2 regions of the Paenibacillus sp. FSL M7-0656 genome follow, and region 1 is predicted to be linked to the other one. Evidence: riboswitches for the same ligand, from Rfam matches in the RefSeq annotation. Region 1 holds a riboswitch; the other holds the start of a gene.

The links. A riboswitch is a leader RNA that binds a small molecule or an ion and turns the genes downstream of it on or off. The one in region 1 is predicted to bind ZMP and ZTP.
Region 2: linked by a shared signal. The riboswitch ahead of MHI01_RS21545 (TIGR01440 family protein) and the one ahead of MHI01_RS10295 (DJ-1/PfpI family protein) in region 1 are both predicted to bind ZMP and ZTP.

What each region holds. Positions count from the first base shown of each region.
Region 1 covers NZ_JBBOOT010000001.1:2,374,622-2,384,490, reverse strand. Annotated here, with positions in the region: gene mngB (mannosylglycerate hydrolase) at 1-2,049, shown strand, start outside; gene MHI01_RS10335 (BglG family transcription antiterminator) at 2,102-4,069, shown strand; gene MHI01_RS10330 (sporulation protein) at 4,237-5,010, opposite strand; gene MHI01_RS10325 (class I SAM-dependent methyltransferase) at 5,192-5,869, shown strand; gene MHI01_RS10320 (hypothetical protein) at 5,876-6,037, shown strand; gene MHI01_RS10315 (hypothetical protein) at 6,135-6,674, shown strand; gene MHI01_RS10310 (GNAT family N-acetyltransferase) at 6,683-7,222, shown strand; gene MHI01_RS10305 (YfiT family bacillithiol transferase) at 7,270-7,794, shown strand; gene MHI01_RS10300 (GNAT family N-acetyltransferase) at 7,828-8,343, shown strand; ZMP/ZTP riboswitch at 8,394-8,475, shown strand; gene MHI01_RS10295 (DJ-1/PfpI family protein) at 8,536-9,144, shown strand; gene MHI01_RS10290 (GNAT family N-acetyltransferase) at 9,149-9,622, shown strand; gene MHI01_RS10285 (VOC family protein) at 9,798-9,869, shown strand, end outside.
Region 2 covers NZ_JBBOOT010000001.1:4,879,213-4,889,081, forward strand. Annotated here, with positions in the region: gene spoIIR (stage II sporulation protein R) at 69-728, shown strand; gene MHI01_RS21530 (L-threonylcarbamoyladenylate synthase) at 1,198-2,370, shown strand; gene MHI01_RS21535 (manganese efflux pump MntP) at 2,546-3,106, shown strand; gene MHI01_RS21540 (low molecular weight protein arginine phosphatase) at 3,165-3,737, shown strand; ZMP/ZTP riboswitch at 3,834-3,915, shown strand; gene MHI01_RS21545 (TIGR01440 family protein) at 4,057-4,650, shown strand; gene glyA (serine hydroxymethyltransferase) at 4,870-6,117, shown strand; gene upp (uracil phosphoribosyltransferase) at 6,544-7,173, shown strand; gene wecB (non-hydrolyzing UDP-N-acetylglucosamine 2-epimerase) at 7,211-8,368, shown strand; gene MHI01_RS21565 (AtpZ/AtpI family protein) at 8,554-8,808, shown strand; gene MHI01_RS21570 (ATP synthase subunit I) at 8,801-9,178, shown strand; gene atpB (F0F1 ATP synthase subunit A) at 9,224-9,869, shown strand, end outside.

The DNA of each region.
Region 1 (9,869 bases):
GCCTCCACCAAACATATCTATTTCCCCAATGGGTTTGATCAGGCGCCTGTGCGATTGAATCTGCCGGAGTTGATTAAACGGTTCAATGCACTGGATACAGAACGCGAATATGTGATGAATGAACCGGAACGTTTTCTGGCGGAGATCGAAGCGGATAGTCAGGATCTGCCTGTACTTCGGGGTGAATTAATGGAAGCCAAGCACATGCGGATTCACAAGTCCATTTTTTCCACCCGTGCGGATCTCAAGCAACAGAATAACCGAATTGAGAATCTGATTGCTAACACGCTAGAACCTGTACTTGCGATTAGCCATTCTCTCGGACATGACTACCCGCATCGTATTGTGGAGGATATCTGGAAGCTGTTGTTTGAGAATGCGGCACATGACAGCATCGGTGGTTGTAACAGTGATACAACCAATCAGGACGTTGCGTTTCGTTACAAACAGGCCTATGATATCGCACTCAATCTGCTCGACCTGCATATGCGGATGATTGCTTCAACGATACAGCAGGAGGAGACATTTGCGTTCACCCTGTTCAACACGCTACCGTATGTGCGAGGCGGGGTTACTGAGATTGAAGCTTATATTCCGGAAGAATCCTTTGTCATTCGGGATACGAAGGGATGCGAGCTGGATTACACCATTGTAGAAAAAGCAGATCAGACCGATTATGTGCTTGGACAACACATTGACCTGAATCCAAGTCGCAAAGTGCATCTGCCAGAACGCGTATATCGCGCGAAGCTGCTGGTGGAATTGCAAGAAGTTCCGGCTATGGGCTACACCCAGATTGTTTTTGATTTCAGTCAGGGCGCTACACCTGTTATTGAGCGGCGTAACGGAGACACGATTGAAAATGAACATTTCAGCATTGCGCTGCAAGCAAACGGCACCTTGCAAATTACAGATAAGCGATCTGGCCAAGTGTATGCGGATCAAATGGTCTTCGAAGATAACGGGGATGACGGAGATTCCTACAATTATTCTCCTCCCGAGCGGGATCTGATTGTTTCTTCGGCAGGTAGCCAGATGAGTGCAACGACCACCCAAACGTCTGTATCTCAGACACTATCCCTGCGTTTCACGCTGGATGTCCCCTACGATCTGGAAGAGCGCGCCGCAGGCATCACGTCGGGAGCATTGCCAATGCAAGTGGAGATATCTCTTCGCAAAGGAGAGAATCTGATCCGTTTCCAGGTTCAGGTGCAGAATGAGGTGTTCAGCCACCGTCTGCGTGTCCTTTTTGATACAGGAATTGCTTCCGCCCTATCCATTGCAGATCAACCGTTTGGAGTCATTGCTCGTCCAACCTCATTGCCAGAAGTGGAAGTATGGGAGCGCGAACAGTGGCAGGAGAAACCGATCACTATTGAAGCGATGCAGAGTTATGCCGGATTGAACAATGGTTCGCATGGTATGGCTGTGATGACGGAAGGTGTACGTGAGTACGAGATTGTTGGCGAGCAAATGGATACCATTGCCCTGACCTTGTTCCGCACATTCGGTTTCATGGGTAAGGAAAATCTCTTGTATCGTCCCGGACGGGCCTCCGGTGAGAAAATTGTGACAACACCTGACGCGCAATTGCTCGGCGAGCTCTCCTTTACCTTTGGCCTGCATATCCAGACTTCTGGATTCGACGAAGCGAATGTGGCCCGTGCTGCGCGTGAATATTTGACACCGATCAGCAGTTATCAGCAATGCGACTTTTTGAACGGACGTCTGATCTTTGCTTTCCGCGATGAGGAACGTGTTCTTGATACAGACTACAGCCTCATGTCGTTCAGCGACGATTCCAACGTGGTGTTAAGCAGTTTCAAGAAAGCAGAGCAGAGTGAGGGTTACATTGTACGTGTCTTCAATCCATATTTGGCGCAGTCTGCAAACGTGAACATACACTTTAATCAACCTGTACATGCAGAGCGTGTATCTCTTGGTGAACAACCCCTGGAGCCTCAGCAGAGGTTAACCGATGGAGAAGAGGTAGTTCGTTTGCCGGAACTCGCACATTGTAAATTGATGACGGTACTTGTATCGATATAAGGTGGGCTTTAGTTTGACACAATCCTGATCAGAAGGGAGGTCGGATATCGGTATGATTTTTCCAACTAAACGGTTGAAAAAGCTGTTCCACCTCATTCATGGTGAAGGGCATGAACAGGCTTGGACGAGCCAAGCACTTGCAGACAGACTAGAGGTTACGGTGCGTACCATTCGGGATGATCTGAAAAAGTTGGATCATATCCTTGCTGGGCATGGTGGGAGCCTGGAATCCAAGCGTGGGCGGGGTTATTCCATTCGTGTGCATGATGCGAAGCGGTATACTGAGCTGTTGGAGGAACGGAAGGATGATCGGCAAAAAGGTGCGCCAGTACCTGGATCGCCTGATGAGCGTATCCGGTATGAATTGTTCAAGCTGCTTGGTGAACCGGGTCATATCAAGATGGAAGACCTCGCTGATCAGCTGTTTATAAGCCGTGCAACAATGAACAATGATCTGAAAATCATTCGTCAAATTCTGGAGAACTACCAGCTTCAGCTTCAGATCAAGCCAGGACATGGTGTGAAGGTCGTCGGAGACGAGCACAGGTTCCGCTATTGTCTTGCCGAGTACGCCGATGCGCGAGATGAAGAATTGGGACCGGAGGGAATGACTGCTGCACAGGAACGTTTGCTGTATCCAATCGAACCTGCGCACATCCGAGAGATCGTTATTCACCATGTAGGCCAACAGGATGTTCGTATTGCAGATGTGGCACTGAAAGATTTGATTACGCATCTGGCTGTTATGGTACTACGTATTAAGCAGGGACATGAACTGGAGCAATTCGAGAAAGTGGAGGCCAATGTTCAGGATCAGCAACTTGCACAGCAGATTATTCAGGACTTGGAGTCGTTATATTCCATTCATTGTCCAGTCGGAGAGCGAGATTATCTATTGCTTCATATTGTCAGCAAAAAAATGACCGCTACCGATTGGAATGGACTACGAAGTGACCCATTATATGTTGCTGTACAGCAGATGCTGGGTCATATCTATGATCGGTACACCTATGATCTGCGTGATGATGAACGCTTGCCAAATGATCTGTATGCCCATCTGAAACCCATGATTACTCGCCTGGAACATGGCATGAATATGCGGAATCCACTGCTGGGACATATACGTAAATATTATCCACTCGCCTATGAGATTACGATAAGTGCAGTGAAACAGCTACAGACATACGTACCTCATGAAATCAATGACAGTGAGATTGGTTACCTGGCTCTTCATATTGGTGCAGCATTGGAACGTAAATACCAGATTCCTCATCGCAAACGGAAATCCGTATTACTCGTCTGTGGGTCAGGATACGGCACAGCTCGTATTCTTGAATCCAGATTGCGTTCTTTATTTGCAGAGCTGGAGGTCTCACGTGTAGTTTCGCTACGGGAGTACGAGGAGATGGGGAGTGTGCCCGAAGATTTGGTCATTTCCACGATCCGGTTACGGGAGTCCAAAGGCAAGCCGTCAGCTGTCATTGCTGCGATTCCATCGGAACGAGACATGGCAACGATCACTCATCTGGTGCGAACTAGTGATGAGCAGGAGGAAATGACGCTACTACGTTACTTTGATCCAGCGTTGTTCATGTTTCGGTCCGATCAGCCTGACAAAATGACACTTATGGCTGAGATGAGCGGAGCGCTGTTGGAGAAGGGAATCGTGACGGAGCAATTCTGGCCAGCTGTGCAGGAGCGGGAAAAGATGGCTTCAACCGCGCTTGGAAGAGGTATGGCGATTCCGCATCCCATGGAGCTGAGTTCAACTCGTACGACCGTATCGGTATGTCTGCTCGAGAAGCCGATTCCGTGGGATGAGGAGAATGAAGTACATGCTGTATTTATGTTATCTATCTGCAAAGAGGATTACGAACAGGCGATGGGGATCTATGATCTGTTTGTAGAATTGATCCGGCAGGAGGAGAAGTTGGAAAGCCTGCGCTCCTGTGGCAGCTTCGATGCCTTTGCCCAACTTGTATGTGAAACGTTGAGTCTAAAAAGTACCGAAGCGTATTAATATATAAGTTCACTAAGGATAATTCGACTGACACTCCGATGACAGAATAACCTTCCGATCGCTGTTAACCCCAGATTTTTCTGATCCCCTTTTCGAAAGGGAAAAACCGTCCTTCATCAGATTTGTCTGATAAAGGACGGTTTTTATTCGTTTACACAAACTATTGATTAAATATGTTTGGATATGACTTCTTCCAGTCCTTGAGCGACAGAATGCGCCCCTCGCGCCAGATGTCTTTCATACAGATGCAGGCGGACAAAGCTCTCATCCGTACCCATCGCTTCCGAGAATATTCCACTGAGCCCACGAGCGCGGCGATCGATCTGTAATAGCAGCTCCAGCGAATCGCCCATGGGATAGAACAGCACTTCCAACTCATCCAGATGCCCACGAAACTTGTTTGTTGGTACAAATTCGAATTCCTGCACAAATGGCAGATTACCGCCCAGCTTCGGCGCATAGTCATTGGTTACTTCACGGAGCTTGAAACCAAGGATATCAATTGCATCGAGCACGGTGTTCATGTCTTTGCTAGGAACAACATGCAGTCTGTCCCGGTCTGAGGGGTCTACAGCACTTGAAATATCGAGGCCCGTCTCCACCCATACCTCTGCACGATGCAGTGTAATTGGCAGATTTTCTGGGAGGTCAAATGAAAAGTCTTTCTCCAATTTGGCTCCAGGCTGTAAGGTGAAACCTTCGGTGAGCAGATATTTGGCTATGACGGCTGTTTCTTTTACTTTACGATCATCGTGCTCCCGTATGTAATGGGTTTTGATTGAAAGATAGATTCGATCTACGTTCTGTTCCACATCTCCACCTTCAATGTACACAACCCCCGAGATGATTCCTCCAGGCGTGACCTCTGGTGTATGCAATTCCGTATTTACTTTGGCTGCTCCAACACCTACACTGGCTAACATTTTCTTGAAAAATGACATGCGCTCAACCTCCAGATCAGATGGTTTATTTTATGGGATACATACGGCTTCGACCTTAATACGGAAGCTGGAAGAGAAGCGTTTCATATTTTAGTAAAGATATATCGCATATCCAAACAGGAGAATCGACTTACCTATGTCGAATGTTTAAATAAAGGGAATTTTTGTCAGGGGGAACTCTATGAGCATGGAATGGTACGATATGATTGCACAACGTAATGGGGGATACAAGGGTAGGGCTTTGTATACGCTGGAAGGTAACTCTGCTGAAGATATTTTTGAAGAGCGGTTGATTAAGCTTCTGCCTCAGTATACATCCGTGCTCGATGCAGGCTGTGGACATGGGGAGTTTACGTTGAAAATGTCGCAATATACCGATCACATTATAGGGTTTGATAATTCGGAAGAGATGATAAAGATAGCTCGGAACAGTCTTCATTCAAGCACGAAAACAAATGTGAAATTTGTCTGTGTAAGCACAAAAGAAAAGATGCCATTTGAAGATAAGCAATTTGGTCTGATCTATGATCGCAGAGGTCCAACTTCCATTATTGAGCATGGGAGATTGCTACAAAAGGGTGGAGTTATGATTGGTATTCATACGGATATAACAAAGGTACGTGAGCGTTTGGAAAGAAATGCTTTTAAGGAGATCAAGATTGAGGAATATAACGAGGCACTTATGATTTTTTCAGATGAAAAAGAGTTTGCCATCTTTCTCTCCGATATCCCCGGAAACCCGGATTATACACAGCCTGAGTACCGGGAACAGCTGGAAGTCAAGCTGAAGGAGAACCAGGTTGATGGTAGAATTGCTGTAAGAGAATGCAAGTATATCTGGCAGGCCATAAGGAGCTGAAGTAGATTGAACACAGAATTTTCAGAACAAAAATATGGTGAAACGGGTGTCAAAACCAGCTTCGAGCAGATGGCAAACGGGAAACAAAAATATAAAATGATAGCAGAAGATGGCAGTTATTATTGTAGCGATACATACCATCAAGCATGGATTGAACACCTCCAGTGATTGGATGGCATCCCCTGAGTTGGATAGGTTAACTCAATCTTTAACAGAGAAGGAGCTACTCCAGAAGTATGATTAATTAGATGGGAGGATCAGACAGATGCGTAAAAGTACAATATTTTGGATTACGGGAGTAACGATAATTCTCTTGGTGACTCTGCTCATATACAGCTATGTTATTCCAAGTGTGAGTGCCCAGGATGTTGTGATGGCAGGCACAATCAGGCAGATTGATACGGATGTAGTTGAGGTAGAGTTAGAGATAACGCGAAAAAGAGAAGACAAGGACCAGCATATGGTGTATCCCGTTGTCCCTGGATGGGAAGGGGTCACATTCACTGAAGAACAAGATGATGCGTGGTACATGCCTCCGTCTGTTGGCAGCTCCTATCTTGATCAAGTCATTCTGGAAAAGTATCTGAAGGCGCAGGGGAAAACCATGAAATCAGCTGATAATCTGATAGGATTTGCGATACCTGATGAGATAGGGAGCTACAAGTTGCGGTTAACGCTCAGATCTTTGGATGGAACGACTCAGCCGCTTGAGAATCCCGTGGTGTATTATGTTCACAACGAGCATTTGTTAGGGAAGGATCTGAGTTGGGTTACGAGTGAGAATCTGGAGATCAATAAGGAGTAATCAGAATGATGAATGTATATGAATCGAATGAAATCACTGTACGTTTCTTGGACACAGAAGATGAACAACATCTGGTGAAGTGGCTGTCAGACCCGGAAGTTCTTCAATACTATGAAGGGCGTGATCGGCCGCATGATCTGGAACAGGTGAGAGAGCATTTTTACAATCAGAAAGATGGTGCTACTCGTTGTATCGTTGAGTATGGAGGACATCCGATTGGATACATTCAGTTCTATGAGCTTGAGGAAGAAGAGCGAACGGAGTATGGTTATGGAGACACGGATGAGATCATCTATGGAACGGATCAGTTTATTGGTGAGGTAGAATACTGGAATAAAGGCATTGGTACACAGTTGATGCAATCCATGCTTGCTTATCTGATTAATGAAAAACAAGCCCGTAAAGTGGTTATGGACCCTCAATCCTGGAACTTAAGGGCGATATCCTGTTACGAGAAATGTGGTTTCCAAAAGATTAAGCTGATGGAGAAACATGAGCAGCACGAAGGACAGATGCGAGACTGTTGGCTTATGGAATATGCCCTGTAGATCCTGTTTAAAGTTATTTGAATCATATAAACAAGGAGGAATAATGGATGGATGAAAGATTTCCGATAGGACCATTTGTACACACGGGTGAAGTTACTTTGGCACAGCGGGAGAAGTGGATTCAGGACATTGCTGAGTTGCCTGAACGCGCACGAGAAGCGGTAAAGGGACTGAGTGAAGAGCAATTAAGTCTGCCGTATCGAGAAGGTGGATGGATGCTCAAACAGGTTATTCACCACATGGCAGACAGCCATATGAACAGTATGATTCGTTTCAAGTTGGCACTGACAGAGGATACACCAACGATTCGGCCTTATTATGAAGAGCGCTGGGCTGAACTGAGTGATTCACGAGACCTGGATGTCGAATTCTCGCTTCAGATTCTGGATGCCCTCCATCGTCGTTGGGTGTTTCTGTTAAACGCGCTGACAGATGCAGATTATGCCAAACAGTTTTATCATCCCTCATCGGAAGAAACGACAAGACTGGATTACAATCTGGGCATGTATGCTTGGCATGGCAAACACCATGTTGCTCACATCACATCGCTTCGGGATAGATTGGGAATATAGCTATTAGAAATATCTTTTAAGGAGGATTCATCAATGAGTGTACATATCAGACTATTAAATGAGAACGATCCTGTAATCATATCAAAGGCGTTTCAGGAGCAGGGTTGGGGGAGATCCCCTGAGCAGTATCTTCATTACTTGGCTGAACAACAGAATGGGGAACGCGTAACCTTGGTAGCCGAGTTGAATGGAGAATTTGCCGGATACGTGAATGTATTGTGGAATTCCAGCTACCCGTCTTTCAGGGAACAAGGCATTCCCGAAATTAACGATTTTAATGTACTAATGAAGTTCCAGCGCCAAGGTATTGGTTCACGGTTGATGGACCGAGCAGAGGAAGTTATTCTGGAACGAACGGATGTAGCAGGCATTGGTGTAGGTGTGTTTTCCGATTATGGCAAAGCGCAAGTTCTATATGCCCATCGCGGGTACATACCAGACGGTCACGGTGTATACAAACATGATCATTACATTCAGCCGGGTGAAGAAACGATTATGGACGACGATGTTGTACTTTATCTTACGAAGAAGTTAAAAGCCACGCAATAATTTCATAATATATACAATATGAAAGATGTCATGTATATTAGTTGTAAATATCTGTTATGTGTGACTGGCGTAAACGTGGAGTGAACCACGAGGGAGCACATATATTATATGCCGTACGCCTGGGCAAAGTGTTTGATCTTTTGATCAAACACTTTATTTATTATTCAGGGAACGAAAGGACTGGTGGCGGCAATGAAAATGGCGTTTGTTTTATTTGATGGAATGACAAGCATGGATTTAGCTGGATTTTATGAAGCTGTGACTTGGCTAGCGATTCTGAAAGCAAAGGAAAACGTATCATGGACATTCTGCGCAGATAAGGAGGAAATTTCGGATGACCGTGGGCTGAAAATGAAATCCGATGCAGTATTACCTCATCTAGGGGATTTTGACCTAGTATTTTTTCCTGGTGGATTATCAACTAGAACGCTTCGATTTGATGAGGATTTTATGCGATGGGTCCGAACGGCAGAAAATGTCACATATAAAACATCTATTTGTACCGGGGCTTTACTGTTGGGGGCAGCAGGTTTCCTGAATGGAAAAAGGGCTACTACCAACTCATCTGCTTATGATTTATTGAATCCTTATTGTGCAGAAGTGATCTCAGCGCGTGTAGTGCGTGATGGTAATACGGTAACGGGTGCGGGGGTTACGGCTTCCATTGACCTGGGACTATACTTGGTCGAAATGTTAACGTCTACGGAGATCGTCCTTCAAGTTCAACAAAAACTAGAGTATCCATATTATGAAGCTGGTAACTTAAAAGATGTCTACATGCACACTAAGGGTAGGGGATAAAAAGATGACTATTCGCCTTTTTCAAGCGATTGATCAACCAGCAGTGCTGAAAATGATGACGGATCATGATTTTCAATTCCCTTCGTTTATACGCGATCAGTATCCTGCGCGCTGGGATTTATTTTTAAAAATGACGGATGAACGTATCAGTGCTTATTATGTCATGGTTGACGAAGCAGATGTTGTCATAGGTCATGCTGGTTATATCTTTCATCCTACTGTTAACCGATATGAAATCGTTGGCGTTGTTACATGCAAATCACACCTTCGACAGGGAGTAGCACGTGGACTAATTACAAAAATATGTATAAAAATAGCTGAATTCGGCAGTGGTGATGTCATGCTTTACACACTTGATCATGAAGAAAATGAAGCAGCGCTCCTATTTTATGAACGAATGAATTTTCAAAAAGAAGGTGTTGATATGAACTATTATACCTCGGGGTTTCATAGACTTTCACTTGTTAAAACATTATAAGGAAACTTCAAAAAACTAATTGTAGTGGAAGCATAAAAGTGTACTTCAGTTTAAGTTGCATGGACTTGCAAAGAAAGATGATCAAAAAGCTGTCCTGCATGTTATACTCTATTGGAATTTGAGGAATGATAAGCAGGATGTTAAGAGATTAGATGATCAGAGGAGTGAATGATGCATGTTTAGCAAAGTCGGCCAGATTATGTTGTATGTCAACAATCAGGATGAATCACTGGCATTTTGGACGGAA
Region 2 (9,869 bases), 2.5 Mb from region 1:
ACCGGGCATACTGATAGACATGAGAGAGTTGCAGGTAGCGTGATCAGAGAGCCGAGGGGGAGAACGGAATGAGCAGAAGAATTGTAAAGCAAATTGGACTTATTATTGTATGTCTTATGATGATTATCATGATGTGGGAAGGTCAGAAAACGGATGCAGCTGTGGCGGCCACAGCAATTCCGGAACAATCGATTCGCTTGCGTATTCTAGCAAACTCGGATGCACCGGGAGATCAATTGGTGAAACGCGAGATTCGGGATGCTGTCGTTGCTCAGATGGGCGAGTGGGTAGCCGAACTGGAGAATCCGCAAAGTCTGGATGAAGCGCGCAAGGTGATTCGTGAGCATTTGTCCGAGATTGAGAATAGAGTAGGAGAAGAGTTGGCCAGTCGCGGTTTAAATTATGAGTATCAGGTGGAGCTGGGTTCCGTTCCGTTCCCGACCAAACTATATGGTGGCACTGTGTATCCTGCCGGAGATTATGAAGCGGTTCGGATTACGCTGGGCGAAGGAAAAGGTCAGAACTGGTGGTGTGTGTTGTTCCCGCCGTTGTGTTTCATTGATGCAGGGACCGGGGATGCACTGGCGAAACCTTCAACGGTATCAGCCGCAGCGGCTGAACCAGGAGATGCAGAAGCATCTGTGCAGGGAGACACACCGGAAGCGAGATTCTTTCTGTGGGATATGGCTGTGAAACTGTGGAGTTGGGTGACTAGTTTGTTCGCATAACAACGTATTTATAATACAGTAGAGGGCGACTTCGATTCAGGGAGCTGCCCTTTTAATATGAATTAGTGGTGAAATTCCGAGCGAAGTATGAAGGGCATCCGAGTTGGGACAGGTATGTTATAATTACTTATAGTGCGTGTTCAAAAAGTCTGGTTTTCAGTACCAAGAAGATGGAATGAAGCTAGAAATGGAGTAGCGGAGCGTAGGGAAATTACGTGAGCAACCAAAATGTTTCCTTCGGAAACATACTTCGTAAGCCTCCCGCTTATTTCGGCTGAATTTCATATTCGACGTTGATGATGCCGCTAGGCATCTATCGTAATCAAAAGCGTAGTTTTTGAACAACCTCTTATATTAAATACGGATATGAACTAACCTACTTGAAGTTTAGGAATGATGATATATGAGCAGAGAAAACGAACCAGTGCAACACACCTCTGAGATGAGGGATGGTAGAGAAGAACGTGATATGAAAGCTCCGGCAGAGCTGGTCACTGAGATGTGGGATGTACGCGTCTTGGTGAGCGCTGAGAACGATCACGGATTGGGTAATATTGAATTATTGGATGTGAAAAAGGGGAGCGCCGATCAACAGGCGCTCGCCGACTTGCAGGCTGCCGCAGCACGCATTCGTCAAGGTCAGACGGTGGCCTTTCCGACCGAGACGGTCTATGGCTTGGGTGCCGATGCGCGTAGCACAGCAGCCGTGGAGGCTGTATTTGTCGCCAAAGGCCGACCTTCTGACAATCCACTGATTGTGCATATCGCGCACCGTGACCAGTTGGATGCGCTGGTCACGGAAGTGAATGAAACGGCGGAAGCGCTGATGGCGGCCTTCTGGCCGGGACCATTGACGCTGGTGCTGCCGGTTAGGCCGGGGGCGGTGTCCCCGCGTGTCACCGCCGGTCTGGACACGGTGGCCGTGCGCATGCCGGACCACCCGGTGGCCTTGCAGTTGATCGCGGCGGCGGCATGCCCTGTGGCTGCGCCAAGCGCCAACCGTTCCGGGCGGCCAAGCCCGACACTCGCGTCTCATGTGCGCGAGGATCTGGATGGCCGCATCGGCGGCATCGTGGACGGCGGCCCCACCGGGGTAGGCGTCGAGTCCACGGTTGTGCAGGTCGGTGACGACGGTACCGTCACCATCCTACGCCCTGGCGGCATTACGGCGGAACAACTGTCCGCCGTTGCCGCCCGTGTCGCCACGGACCCCGCGCTGCTCGCGGAGGGGGCCGATGGCGTGGGTAGCCCGGCGCCGCGCTCGCCGGGCATGAAGTACACGCACTACGCACCCGCAGGGGCGCTGTGCGTGGTAGAGGGGCCGCCCGCAGCGGTGGCGGCCTGGATCAGCGCCGCCCTCGCAGAGGCGGCGCAGCGCGGAGAGCGCACCGCTGTGCTGGCGTTCGCCGAGCACGCGGAGCAGTACCGCGCCGATGCCGTGTTCTCGCTGGGTGACGCCAGCGAGCTGGAAGAAGCAGCGCGCCGGCTATACGCCGCGCTGCGCAGTTGCGATGAGCAAGGCGCCACATATATTGTGGCTGAAGCCTGCTCACGCGAAGGGCTGGGAGCAGCCGTCATGAATCGGCTGCTCAAGGCTGCGGGGAACCAACTCATACAAGTTGGCAACCAGCAACCCTCATAACCTCTCCTGATCATACAGTCAGGAGAGGAATCACTCTTTTTCCAAAACAAAATCAAGATTCTATAAAGCCAGCATCTGACCAGAGATCCGTCGCCGTTTGCCTTTCATCGGTCATGTTTAGGTCCTTGTCCGCATATCGTGTACAAGAACCTTTACGTGACTTGGGGGTATGGGGATGTGGGATGTGTCTGCCCATGTAGGGCAGTTGGTAACCATTTTGATCATGGCTATTGCGCTTGGCCTCGATGCGTTCTCACTCGGGATCGGAATTGGCATGAAGGGCGTTCGGCTGCGGGATGTATTGCGAATCAGTATTGTAACGGCGCTATTTCATATCATCATGCCGCTCATCGGCATGTATATGGGCAAATACGTCAGCTCCCTGCTCGGTGACATTACAACGTATGCGGCAGGTGGATTGCTTGTTTTGCTGGGTGCTCATATGATTCTGAATGCATTCCGTGAAGGCGATACAAAGCTGGTGGACCACCGTTCCCTGCTCGGCGTTGTTTTGTTCTCCCTCAGCGTAAGTGTGGATTCATTCTCCGTTGGCGTATCCTTAGGGATGTTCAGCAGTGATCTGATCTTAACTGTACTTGCTTTCGGTGTGTGTGGCGGGGTGATGTCGGTTATGGGTCTGCTATTAGGCCGTCGGGTGAGCCAGAATCTCGGGGATTACGGCGAAGCAATTGGTGGCGCAATCTTGCTTGCGTTTGGACTTTTGTTTATATTTTAGAATAAAACTTGAGATATCATATCATTCGCATCATATGTAAAATGGGGAGGCTAACACAATGAAACATATTTTATTCGTGTGTACAGGAAATACGTGCCGCAGCCCCATGGCAGAGGGGCTTTTGCGAAAACTGGCATCGGAGCGTGGCATTCAGGTAGAGGTTCGCTCCGCAGGTGTGGCAGCAACGTCGGGTATGCCGATCTCCCGACACGCTGAAGCGGTTTTGAGAGATCATAACGTTGAAGGTCCACCTTATTCCACACAGCTTAGCTCTAACCTGGTAGGTTGGGCCGATCTGGTACTTACATTAACACGGAGTCATAAGCAACATGTCATGCAGGTTTTTCCCGATTCAGTCCACAAAACCTATACATTGAAAGAATATGTGGAGGATGATGAACAGGTATTAAGTGATGTTCAGGAGTTGGACAGCCTATTTGCAACGCTTGAGATGAAACGTGCCCTTGGCCAAGAGATCCTGGCATCGGAGCGTGAGCGAGCCATTGAGATTAGACAACGAATTCCAAGTTTCGACATCTCCGATCCGTTTGGGGGAAGTCGTGATGATTACAATATAGCTGCAGCTGAGATTCGGACGGCATTGGACCGGCTTTTGGATAAGCTGGGATAATTCTGATCCCGCGAGGCAGGTTATAGAAATAGGACACGTGATGTAAATTAACCGTTGATTTTAGCCGCGGGTTGTTTTATGATGAAGGGGAAAACAGGGATCCGGTGTAACTGGCGACGAAGTGGGCATAACCACGATGGAGCACCGGAACAAACGGCCGGTCGCCTGGGCAAAAGAGCAATTCTGCGTTACCCGCAGACTGCTCTTTTTTTCGTCTTTCATCTGATTATTCGCTATAATAGTACCTGAGATGCCGTGCAAGAATACGAAGGACAACCAAGAGACAGCGGGCATGATTTTATCGGGAGGCGATAATAGGATGACTATAGAGTTAGATTCGGAACAACCCGGATTGCAGGAACAGACCGCGTCTATTCTGCATGAACTGGCGCTTGCCGGACAGCTTGGGCCAGGACAGATCGTTGTGATCGGTACAAGCACAAGTGAAGTCGCAGGCGCTCGGATTGGTACGAGTGGTGCCATTGAAGTGGCGCAGCAGCTTCTTGCGGGTATACGCGAGGTGCAGGAAGAGTTCGGTTTTGACACGGTATTCCAATGTTGTGAGCATCTGAACCGTGCACTGGTAATGGAACGTTCTGTGCTTACTCGACTTGGATTGACCGAGGTTGGTGCAGTACCCGTGCCCAAGGCCGGAGGTTCAATGGCATCCGCAGCATATCGTTCGCTGACCGATCCATGCCTGGCTGAACATGTGCAGGCCCATGCGGGACTGGACATTGGGGAGACGATGATTGGGATGCATCTCCGGCATGTAGCCGTACCCTATCGTACAGCGCTTCGCTATGTTGGAGATGCTCGTGTAACCACAGCGTTGACCCGTCCGAAGTTGATTGGCGGCGAACGCGCGGTGTATCGTATGGAAGAACAACCAGATTCGACATTTTGTGACTAACATATAAAGCGAGACTAATTGGGTTACACTCCTGACTTTGATTGCATCACCATCTTCCGATCGCTGTTATCCCCAGATTTTTTAATTCCCTATTTAAAAGGGGAAATCCGGTGATAAAGGCGACCACTTCGTTTCTTCAGATTGGTGTTGCACTCGCCGTTTTCGTGTAAACATTAGTTTCACTTTATAACTTCACTTATAACTGGGAGGAATTTAATCATGGAACAATTGCGCAAGAATGACCCGGCAGTACTGGAAGCGATGAATCTTGAACTGAAACGTCAACAGAACAACATCGAACTGATCGCATCCGAGAACATCGTAAGTGAAGCAGTAATCGAAGCAATGGGATCTGTTCTGACCAACAAGTACGCTGAAGGATATCCAGGTAAACGTTACTATGGCGGTTGTGAGCATGTGGACATCGTTGAAGACATCGCGCGTGATCGTGCAAAAGAATTGTTCGGAGCAGAACACGTGAATGTTCAACCTCACTCCGGTGCACAAGCGAACATGGCAGTTTATCTTGCAGCGTTGAAACCTGGTGATACTGTACTTGGTATGAACCTTGCCCATGGTGGACACCTCACACACGGTAGCCCGGTTAACGCATCTGGTTTGCTGTACAACTTTGTAGCATACGGCGTACAGGAAGATACATTCCTGATTGATTATGATGAAGTACGCAAAGCGGCTTTCAAACACCGCCCTCGTCTGATCGTTGCAGGTGCAAGTGCATATCCGCGTACCATTGATTTTGAAAAGCTGGCTTCCATCGCCAATGATGTAGGCGCTTTGTTCATGGTGGACATGGCTCACATCGCAGGACTGGTTGCTGCTGGTTTGCATCCAAACCCGGTTCCACATGCGCATTTCGTTACAACAACTACACACAAAACGCTGCGTGGACCTCGTGGTGGTATGATTCTGTGCCGCAAAGCATGGGCAGCAGCGATTGATAAAGCCGTATTCCCTGGTTCCCAAGGTGGACCTCTGATGCACGTGATCGCTTCCAAAGCGGTAGCATTCGGTGAAGCTTTGCAACCATCGTTCAAAACGTATGCTGAGAATGTCGTGAAAAACGCACAGGTTCTGGCTGAAACGCTGATCGCTGAAGGACTGAACATCGTATCTGGTGGTACAGATAACCACTTGATGCTGATCGACACACGCAGTGTGAACATCACAGGTAAGGAAGCTGAGCATGTGCTTGATTCCATCGGTATTACCGTGAACAAAAATGCAATTCCATTCGACCCTACAAGCCCGTTTGTAACGAGTGGTATTCGAATTGGTACACCTGCTGCAACTTCCCGTGGCATGAACGAAGAAGCTATGGTAGCGATCGGTAAGATCATTGCCAAAACGCTGAAAAATCCAAAAGATACAGCGAAGCTGGATGAAGCCCGTGCAGAAGTGACTGCACTGACAGACCAATTCCCGCTCTATACAGATCTTAAATACTAAAAAACTTTGCTAATGGTGTTTGTATTTGAGTGTTCTTAATGTACACACGCAGGCGGAGCAAACCGAAAGAACCTGAAGAAGCGTAGCGCTCGCCTTTATCCCCAGATTTCAACAATTATAATTGGATCAAAGAAATCTGGGGATAACAGCGATCGGAAGGTCATTCGGTTTGCGGAGCACCATTAGTGTTTACACGTTTTTGAACATACTCAACGACATAACAGCAAGAGCAAAACAGGACCGGATGGATCATTTTCCGGTCCTGTTTTTTATAGGATTCGGTAATCTGTAATGATTGGGTGCCCTTTGATGGTGTAATTCGTTGTTGGTGATGATATAATATACAGGATTTATCGAGCCCATGAATGGTGGCTAGGTATATTTGGAAATGCTGAACATGAAGAACTTACCGGAGGGACAAATTAGATGGGAAAATTAGTAATATGTGATCACCCTTTGATTCAACACAAACTGACGTTTATACGCGACATGCGTACGAATACGAAAGATTTTCGTGAATTGGTGGATGAAGTAGCAACGTTGATGGCTTATGAGATTACAAGAGATGTTGAATTGGAAACGATTGATGTACAGACACCTGTAGCTGCAACACAAGGTAAAGTCATCTCTGGACGTATGCTCGGACTGGTGCCGATTCTGCGCGCAGGACTCGGAATGCTGGATGGCGTTGTGAAATTGTTGCCAGCGGCAAAAGTTGGACATGTTGGTCTGTTCCGTGACCCGGAAACACTGCAACCGGTAGAATACTACACCAAACTGCCTACAGACGTAACAGAGCGTCAATTGATTGTAATTGATCCGATGCTGGCAACCGGTGGTTCGGCAATTGCAGCTATTGACGTGCTCAAAAAACGTGGCTGTACCCAAATCAAAATGATGAACCTGGTTGCAGCACCGGAAGGTGTAAAAGCTGTGCAAGATGCACATCCCGATGTGGACATCTATGTAGCAGCATTGGACGACCGTCTAGATGATCATGGTTATATCGTTCCAGGGCTTGGAGATGCAGGAGACCGTCTATACGGCACTAAATAAGCATATTGCATGCGGAGTAGAAAAGAGGCTTGCTCGAATGTCTAACAAAATTAAAGTCATGACGATCTTCGGGGTGCGTCCGGAAGCCATCAAGATGGCTCCGCTTATTTTGGAATTGCAGAAACACCCTGAGTCTATTGAATCTATTGTTTGCGTAACTGCGCAGCATCGCCAGATGTTGGATCAGGTACTTGAAGTTTTCGACATTCATCCCGATTATGATCTGGATGTGATGAAGGACCGTCAGACATTGAATGAAATCACAATTCGTGTGCTTGGCGGTCTGGAGCCAGTGTTAGCCGAAGCTAAGCCGGATATTGTACTGGTTCACGGGGATACATTAACTACCTTTGTAGCGAGCTATGCAGCATTCTTGCAACAGATTCAGGTAGGACATGTGGAAGCGGGGCTGCGGACGTGGAACAAGCTGTCTCCATATCCGGAAGAGATGAACCGTCAGCTGACGGGAGTACTGGCTGATCTACACTTTGCACCTACGGATTGGTCTTCTTCCAATCTTGCCAAAGAAAATAAATCGGAGTCTAGTACGTACGTCACAGGCAACACGGTAACAGATGTGTTTCAATATACTGTACGGGAGGACTACACACACCCGGTACTTGATTGGGCCCAAGGCAAACGCCTTGTGCTGATGACAGCTCATCGCCGTGAATCTCAAGGCGAGCCTCACCGCAACATTTTCCAGGCCGTCAAACGGATTGCCGACGAATTCGAAGATATTGCCATCGTGTACCCGGTGCATCCAAGTCCTGCTGTGAAGGAGCCGGCTCACGCGATCTTGGGGAATCATCCCCGTATTCAATTAATTGATCCACTAGACGTGGTGGATTTGCATAACTTTTACCCGCACACTCACTTGATTTTGACCGATTCAGGCGGTTTGCAGGAAGAAGCACCTTCGTTTGGTGTGCCTGTGCTCGTATTGCGCGATACAACAGAACGCCCGGAAGGTATTGAAGCCGGAACGCTGGAATTGGTAGGTACCGAAGAGGAACGTGTGTATGAACGGACCAGAGCTCTGCTTACAGACAAAACCCTGTATGCAAGCATGAGCCAGGCTGCCAATCCATACGGTGATGGACATGCTTCGGAAAGAATTGTCAATGCGATTTTGCATCATTTCGGTGTAAATGGTGAGCGTCCGGAATCATTTCACAGAAAATTCAAAAAATAATACATTTTTTCTGACGGATTTATAAAGGGCAAGCATACAGTTAAACTGTACGGTTTACGCGGGTTTATGGGCTTTGAGGGTCTGTATTCCCGTCGTTTCCCCCTTTAAAACGCTAAAATCATTCAATTGACAAAGGCTCTCATCATTCAGTAAAATTAACTGGGATTGCAAGGGTGGCGTGGAAAATGGCCGATTCGAACAAACCAAATTCATCCCGTAACCATGACGATAATGTATGGAAAGCGATGGGACTCGTGACAGCTTTTGGGATCGAGATTGCCATTCTCGCTGTTGCCGGATATTACGCTGGCTCCTGGTTGGACAAGACCATCGGAGGTAACGGAATATGGATCGCCGTAAGCGTTCTCTTTTTTCTTGCGGCAGGCGGTGTAAGCATCTACTTTATCGCGAAAAAAATCATGGGGGAAAGTGATGAGTGAACTAACCAGATACCGCAGATCGATGACTGTTTTCGTCATGTACTTTCTTATGATTTGTTTTCTCGCAGCGGCCTTTATGCCACGTGTGGAGACAATTGCTTTGGGACTGGCCCTGGGTACAGGAGTTAGCTGGATCAATGCATTTTACCTGGGCTACAAAGTAAGGAAAATGTCTGATGATGCGGCAGAAGGTAACTTGAAGCGTGTCAACTTGGGATTTTTGACAAGAGCGGCATTCGCTGTGCTCGGTATATTCATATCGATGCGCTTTCCGCAGTACTTCAATACATATGCGGTTGCAGGCGGTCTCGTCATTGCACAATATTCCTTATTGATTATAGGGATTGTCTATTCCCGCAGAGCAGAATGATGTTAAGGGCTGCAGCTTTCAAGTCGAGAAAGGGGTGAGAAAAATATGCATGAAGCTCCAATTATTATGCTTGGCGGATTTCGACTGGATCTATCGGTTCTGTTGATGCTGGTAGTTACAGGTGCAATTGTTTTTATTTTTGCTGTACTGGCAACACGGAGATTATCCGTTGAAAATCCCGGCAAGCTGCAAAATTTTATGGAGTGGGCAGTAGAATTCGTCCGCAATCTGATTTCCAGCACAATGGATATGAAGAAAGGTAAACATTTTATCTCTCTCGCTCTTTCCATGATTATGTTCATTTTTGTAGGGAACATGCTCGGCCTTCCGCTCGTGGCTGTATCTGAGGTAACAGATGTTAATCAGGCACAGGTATTCGGTAAGCCGATTGTTACAGCGGTGGAGGCGTTTGAAAAAGCGCATGCCAAGGACCCTGAAGCACACCCACACGTTGAACTTGCCTGGTGGAAATCACCAACAGCCGACTTGTCTGTAACGATGGGACTAGCTCTTGTAGCGTTCCTTGTATCTCATGGACTTGGATTGTTCCGTAACACAAAAGGATATCTCCAGCATTACTTCAAGCCATTCGCCTTGTTCTTGCCAATCAACTTGATTGAGACGGCATCCAAGCTGTTGACACACGGTATGCGTCTATTCGCGAATATCTTCGCGGGTGAGGTACTGATCG